2 regions of the Cobetia sp. 29-18-1 genome follow, and region 1 is predicted to be linked to the other one. Evidence: predicted binding sites of a transcription regulator. Region 1 holds the regulator's gene; the other holds the start of a gene.
The links. The regulator sigma-54, encoded in region 1, starts transcription at its own class of promoters, with help from an activator protein. The targets are predictions, from matches to a motif close to TGGCACNNNNNTTGCTNT.
Positions count from the first base shown of each region.

Region 2: a site for sigma-54 is predicted at 1,909-1,926, ahead of glnL (nitrogen regulation protein NR(II)). Genes of this name have one in related genera too.

Region 1 covers NZ_JARWKS010000016.1:54,308-57,721, forward strand. Annotated here, with positions in the region: gene raiA (ribosome-associated translation inhibitor RaiA) at 1-175, opposite strand, end outside; gene QD208_RS12910 (RNA polymerase factor sigma-54) at 836-2,284, opposite strand; gene lptB (LPS export ABC transporter ATP-binding protein) at 2,518-3,258, opposite strand; gene lptA (lipopolysaccharide transport periplasmic protein LptA) at 3,262-3,414, opposite strand, start outside.
Region 2 covers NZ_JARWKS010000026.1:41,406-44,819, forward strand. Annotated here, with positions in the region: gene glnG (nitrogen regulation protein NR(I)) at 1-798, opposite strand, end outside; gene glnL (nitrogen regulation protein NR(II)) at 795-1,889, opposite strand; gene QD208_RS16185 (DUF4124 domain-containing protein) at 2,151-2,843, opposite strand; gene glnA (glutamate--ammonia ligase) at 3,304-3,414, opposite strand, start outside.

The DNA.
Region 1 (3,414 bases):
CGCCTGCCGCGTGCAAGGTGCAGGCAGCCTGCTGGCGCTCCTTCTCGATCGACAGTGTCACCTGAACATTGGTGATGTTGTCGTAATGCCGTTCGAGGCGAGCGAGCTTCTCGTTGACGTAATCGCGGAGAGGATCGGTAAGTTCCACATGATGCCCGGTGATATTCACTTGCATGGACACGCTCCTTTATCCAGCGGGTTGCCATTCAATTGTAACCCTTTTTGACTACGAGCAAACCCTGATCGGACGCTCTGCAACAGGCTTGACGGCCACCGTCTGGCGATGTTTTCGCACCCTTGCCAGTGGCGTCAGATGTCGTGAGCGTCTGTACCGACAATGCCCAAGCTTTGCGCAAAGATCAACGCTGCGCTGCATCGTGGCTCAGTGCTTGTCTTCAACTCAGTGAGGGGTAACGGAGTGGACTTCAAGGGCACGTCTGGTGGGTGGTGCGTGAAAGACGCGCAAGAAGGCGGGTTTTCGTCGCCAATCCCTGCATGTACGTCGCCTTTCAGGCGCTTCGATTGCGTGGAGCAAGCGGCGTTTTGGGAGGTTGTCCGGGTGTCATCCAGGTGCAATACGCGCAAAAGTGACTTTAAAAACATGCGATTGACGGTGAATGACGCTGGCGGAATGGCGGTTTTTTGCCGTCATCCTGCGCGCCGTCATGGGCCATGACGGGTAATTGACGAGCGGTTGACGGGATGACAGAGCGCGCGACAGGCGCACCGCTGTCCGCGAAGTCAGAGGCTGATGAGCGGAAAATCCAGGGCTTGAGGTTGGCGGCGGCTGCCATTGTGGAGGTGAAAGCAGGGCATGGCAGCCGCAGATGACGCGTCAGGCCAGACGCTTGCGCTCGCTGGAGGAGGGGATGCCCATCGCTTCGCGATACTTGGCCACGGTGCGGCGTGCGACCTCGATGCCATCGCTGGCGAGCAGATCGACTAGCCGCGAGTCGGAGAGAGGCTTGCGGGCCGGCTCTTCCGCGATCAGCTTGCGGATGCGGGCACGAATGGCGGTGCTTGAGTGGGCGTCGCCACTGCCGCTGCCACCGACCTGGCTCGAGAAGAAGAACTTGAGCTCGAAGACGCCGCGCGGGGTGTGGATGTACTTCTGGGTCGTGACCCGCGAGATGGTCGATTCGTGCATCTCGACCACTTCGGCGATGTTGGCCAGAATCAGCGGCTTCATGCCTTCCTCGCCTTGCTCGAGGAAGTCGATCTGACGCGCCATGATCTCGCGGCCGACCTTGAGCAGGGTGTCATTGCGCGATGACAGGCTCTTCATCAGCCAGCGCGCTTCCTGCAGGTTGTCCTTGAGGAAGGTGTTGTCGGCGGACTTGTCGGCACGCTTGATCAGCGCGGCGTATTCCGGCTGGATGCGCAGCTTGGGCAGCGCTTCCGGGTTGAGCTCGACCTGCCAGCCGTGGCGGGTATGGCGCACCAGCAGATCAGGGATCACGTAATCGCTGGCGGGCTCGCCCCAGGCGGATGCCGGACGCGGGTCGAGCGCGCGCACCAGGCGAATGACGTGATCCAGCTCGTCATCGTCAAGGCTCAGGCGCCGCTTGAGCAGCTTGCGGTCATCGTTGCCCAGTGCCTCGAGGAATTGACGTACCAGGCGGCGCGCCTGCGCCAGCAGCGGCAGATCATCCGGCAGCAGCGCCAGTTGCAGCAGCAGGCATTCGCGCAGATCACGAGCGAAGACGCCGGTCGGGTCGAACTGCTGCAGACGCAGCAATACCTGCTCGAGCTCGGAGGCCTTGAGGCCGGGCAGGCCCTGGCCACGCAGGCCATCGACCAGCTCATCGAGAGACAGGCTCAGATAGCCGGCGCCGTCGACGGCATCGATCAGGCTCTCCGCCATCTGGCGTTCACGGCCATCGAGGTCGGTCATCGCCAGCTGCCAGCGCAGGTGGTCCTGCAGGCTCTCGACGCTGGTATTGCGATCGAAGTCCGGCCCTTCTTCGCTCCCGCTGCCACTGCCGGAGCTGGTCAGGCTACCGGCGTGGTCCTGGTAGAGGTCCGACCAGTCACTGTCGAGGGGGTATTCCTCGGGAATCTCGCTCGAGGAGTCGGCAGTGGAGATCTCGCTCGAATCCTGTGTCTCGACGACATCCAGCGACTCGTAGTCCTCGTCGAGCTCCAACATGGGGTTGGACTCGAGGGCTTGCTGAATCTCCTGACGCAGGTCGAGCGTCGACAGCTGCAGCAGCTGGATCGCTTGCTGGAGCTGCGGCGTCATGGTCAGCGAGGTGCCGAGGCGGAGTTGCAGGGTGGGTTTCATGGAGTCAGTCAATTCACGGCAAAGGAACGTGCTTACTACGCTATACCGTGACTCGGGGCACTGACAAGTGGTTGCCGCGAATATTCAAGCAACTTGCATGCCATGTTTCCACCAAGGTGGTATGGACGTCATGCATGCGTCTGATGTCAGACATGAAAAAGCCGCTACGCGATAAAATCACGCAGCGGCTTTCGAAGCTTTCGCCTCGCGAGGACTCAGCGCATCCCCTGACCCTAGAGCGTGAACTCGTGGCCCAGGTAGACGTCGCGCACCTGCTGGTTGGCCAGGATGGAGTCCGCATCACCGTGGGCGATGATCTGGCCATCGCCGACGATATAGGCGGTGTCACAGATATCGAGCGTCTCGCGCACGTTGTGGTCGGTGATCAGCACGCCGATGCCACGATCGCGCAGTTGGCGCACGATGCTCTTGATCTCGCCCACCGAGATGGGATCGACGCCGGCGAAGGGCTCATCAAGCAGCACGAAGTCCGGCTCGGTGGCCAGTGCACGGGCGATCTCGACCCGACGACGCTCACCACCGGACAGGCTCATGCCGGCACTGGCGCGGATGTGCGTGATGCTGAATTCCTCGAGCAACTCTTCAAGGCGTGCCTTGCGGCCATTGCGATCCAGGTCCTTGCGGGTCTCCAGAATCGCCATGATGTTGTCGGCCACCGACAGCTTGCGGAAGATCGACGCCTCCTGCGGCAGATAGCCGATGCCGGCGCGTGCACGCTGATGCATGGCGGCAGCGGAGAGGTCCTTGTCATCGATGGAGACGTTGCCGGCATCGGCGCGCACCAGCCCGACGATCATGTAGAACGAGGTCGTCTTGCCGGCGCCGTTGGGGCCCAGCAGGCCGACGATGTCGCCCTGGCGGATCTCCAGCGAGATGTCCTTGACCACCTTGCGGCCCTTGTAGGCCTTGGCCAGATGGCGAGCGCTCAGCGTACGCGGAGTAGCAGCAGTCATGACTCAGTTTTCCTTGCTGGCATTGGCGCCGCGCGGCGTCAGAGTCATGTGCACGCGACCGCCTTCGGTCTGCTGTGCCGTCTTGCTGTTGTTGGCGTTCACCTGGCGCTTGTCGAGGAAGTACTCCACGTAGCCGCCTTCGAAGGTGTCATCGCC
Region 2 (3,414 bases), on a different contig from region 1:
GCCACCGACACGATAGAACTCGCCATCGGCCAGCACGCGCAGCAGGCGGGTCTGGGTCTCGGCGGGCATGTCACCGATCTCATCGAGGAACAGCGTGCCGCCATCGGCCTGCTCGAAGCGCCCGCGGCGCAGCGCCGTGGCGCCAGTGAAGGCGCCCTTCTCGTGGCCGAACAGCTCCGATTCCATCAAGTCCTTGGGAATCGCGGCCATGTTGAGCGCGATGAACGGCTTGGCGGCGCGCGGCGAGTGCTGATGCAGCGCCTGGGCCACGCGCTCCTTGCCGGTACCGGACTCGCCGTTGATCAAGACGGTGATATGCGACTGTGACAGGCGGCCGATGGCGCGAAAGACCTCCTGCATCGCCGGCGCTTCGCCGATGATTTCCTTGGTCAGCCCTTCCGGCACGGCGGCGGGCGCCTTGGATTCACGGGCATGTGCCACGGCGCGCCGTACCAGCGCCAGCGCTTCATCGACATCGAACGGCTTGGGCAGGTATTCGAAGGCGCCGCCCTGATAGGAGGCCACGGCGCTGTCGAGGTCGGAATGCGCCGTCATCACGATGACGGGCAGGTCCGGGTATTTCTCGCACACGCGCGCCATCAGGTCGAGACCATCGGTTCCGGGCATGCGGATATCGGTGATCAGGACATCCGGGCACTGGCGCATGATGCTGGCTTCGGCCTGATCGGCACGCTCGAAGGTTTCCACCTCGAGGTCGGGTTGTGCCAGAGCGCGCTCCAGCACCCAGCGAATGGCACGGTCGTCATCGACGATACAGACGCGGGCAGTCTCGCTCATGTGTGATCTCCAGAAGTGCCGGCTAGCGGAATGAGTAATCGGAATTCGGTATGGCCGGGGCGCGAGTCACACTCGATCAGCCCCTGATGCTGGTGCAGGATGCCCTGGGCGATCGACAGCCCGAGCCCTGAGCCTTCGGCGCGCCCCGAGACCATCGGGTAGAACAGCGTCTCGCGCAGGCTCTCCGGAATGCCGGGGCCGTTGTCGATGATCGCCAGCTCGCAGACCAGCCGGTGGCGCTCATGGCCCAGCGTGAACTGCCGGCGAGCGCGGGTCCGCAGCGTGATCTCGTAGGGGGCGGCGTCAGGCTGCGGTGAATCGGGCTGTGGCTGCTCATTGAGGGCCTGGGTGGCATTGCGCGCGATGTTGAGCACCGCCTGGATCAGCTGACCTTCGTCGCCGATCACCTCCGGCAGGCTCGGGTCGTAGTCGGCGCTCAAGGTGATGGCGCTGCCTTCCGCCTGCAGCAAGGCCCGCACCCGCTCGGTCACCGCATGCACATTGACCGGCGCCTGCAGCGGCGGCCGGTTCGGCCCGAGCATGCGATCGACCAGATCACGCAGGCGGTCCACCTCCTCGATGATGATGCGCGTGAATTCCACCATCTGCGGTTCGGGCAGGTCACGTTCGAGCAGCTGGGCGGCGCCACGAATGCCGCCGAGCGGATTCTTGACCTCATGCGCCAGACCACGCGTCAGCACCTTGACCGCCTCCTGGCGGGCGATCAGCGCTTCCTCGCGCGAGATCTGCATCAGGCGGTCACGCGGTTCTATCTCGACCAGCAGTTCATTGGCGCTGATGGGCGTCGCGGTGAAATCCACCGTCAGCGCTTCATTGGCCGCGTTGATGATCTCGGCCTCACGCTGGGTGTAGGGGTGCTGTTCCTCCAGCGCCTTGCGCAGCACATTGATCAGGGTGTCATCCAGCCCGGTCATGTTGTCGGGCGTACTGCCCTTCACACGCACCAGACTCACCGCCAGCAGCGTCTCCGCGGCGGGATTCATCCAGACCATCTGCAGCTGTGAGTCCAGCACCACCACGGCAGTGTTCAGGTGTTCGAGCAGTCGTTGATGCATGGGTTTGTTCGCCATCTGCAGTACGTCTCCCTGTTCTGCAATAACCGCGCCAGTCTGGTGCAGGCACCGAGAACACGGCGTCCGATGCTGTGCAACCATTTCTGGCTCCGTATATTGGCACCAAAATGGTGCAGGCGGAAAATCGCGCTCGAATCCGCGTTGCCTCACTTCACCGCCAGGCGGCCCGACATCGACTGGTCCGGACACGAAAAAGCCGCCCGAAGGCGGCCTGTCAGCGAAGGAGAAACGCGCGAAGCAAAGGGCGCCCAGACGCTGCTAGCCACCGCCAGCATTGGCAGGGTTGTTGGGGTTGCGAGGCAGATTGACGCTGGCGCGCTGCACATAGACCACCTTCGGCTCGCTGGTCTGGCGCACGCGGCCGGTGGAATCCAGCAACTCCGCCTGGATGACATGCTTGCCACGCTCCAGCGCCGGCACCATGAAGACGGTGCTGTGCATGGCGGATTGAGACGGCGCACCGTCCACGGTCACGCGCACCTTGTCTTCCGGGCGCAGCTTGGGCTCGATCCCCAGGCGCACCGCCAGATTGCCCGCCTGCCCGGTCTGCAGCGTCTCCTCGTTGGACGGGCTCTGGATGGTGAAGGTGGTATAGCCACGGAAGGCCACATCTACCGCAGGCGCCCGGGTGCGGGTGCTCTCGCTGGATGAGGAAGAAGTCACGCGCGACGGCGTGCTGCGTCGCGGCGGCAAGGATTCCGTCGACGGCACCACGCTGAGCGGCGTCAGCTGCACCTTGCTGCCGCCCGCAGGCTGATCACTGAAGACGACGTTGCCGTTGGCATCGACGTGACGATAGACCTGGGCCGCCTGAAGATCGAACGACAGGCTCGACAGCATCAGCGTCGCTGCCAGCAGCAGGCACTGCAGTGGCTCGGGGCGCGCTGCTGGCAGTGCACGCGAGTCAGTCGCGGGGTTCGCGACGCGCAGGGAGGATACGAAGGGCCACATCCGAAGATTCCTGAAGAGAGTCATGGGAGGCCAGAAGCCGCAGGCAGCTCCAGCGGGTTGGGTCTATCGACAGGCGATCCTGCTGCCTGATGACAAGGCTAACAAGTTACAAAGCTTACCGCGTTGATGCCAGCATTTGGGGCCTTCGACAAGATGCCTGTGTGCATTGACTGTCACGCAAGGCTACCACCGCGCCCTGCATATCTGTCAGCAGCATGGCCGATCTCAGGGAAAAGGATCAGGGGCAGAGCAAAGGAGCAAAGGATCAGAGCAAAGAGATAGAACGAAGCAGGACCATAATGACAAACAGGGCCACAGCGAAAACAGGGCCACAACGAAAAACAGGGCCACACCTGTCGGTATGGCCCTGCTGTCGTCATCGTCGTGGGCTTGCCTTCACCGGGAAGGCACTCCGTCAGATGGCGTGACTAGCGAATGTCTGCCTCAACCCCGGCAGTACTTAGACGCTGTAGTACATGTCGAATTCGAGCGGGTGAGTCGCCATGCGCAGGCGCTGGACGTCTTCGCCCTTCAGCTCGAGGTAGGCATCGATCATGTCGTCGGTGAAGAC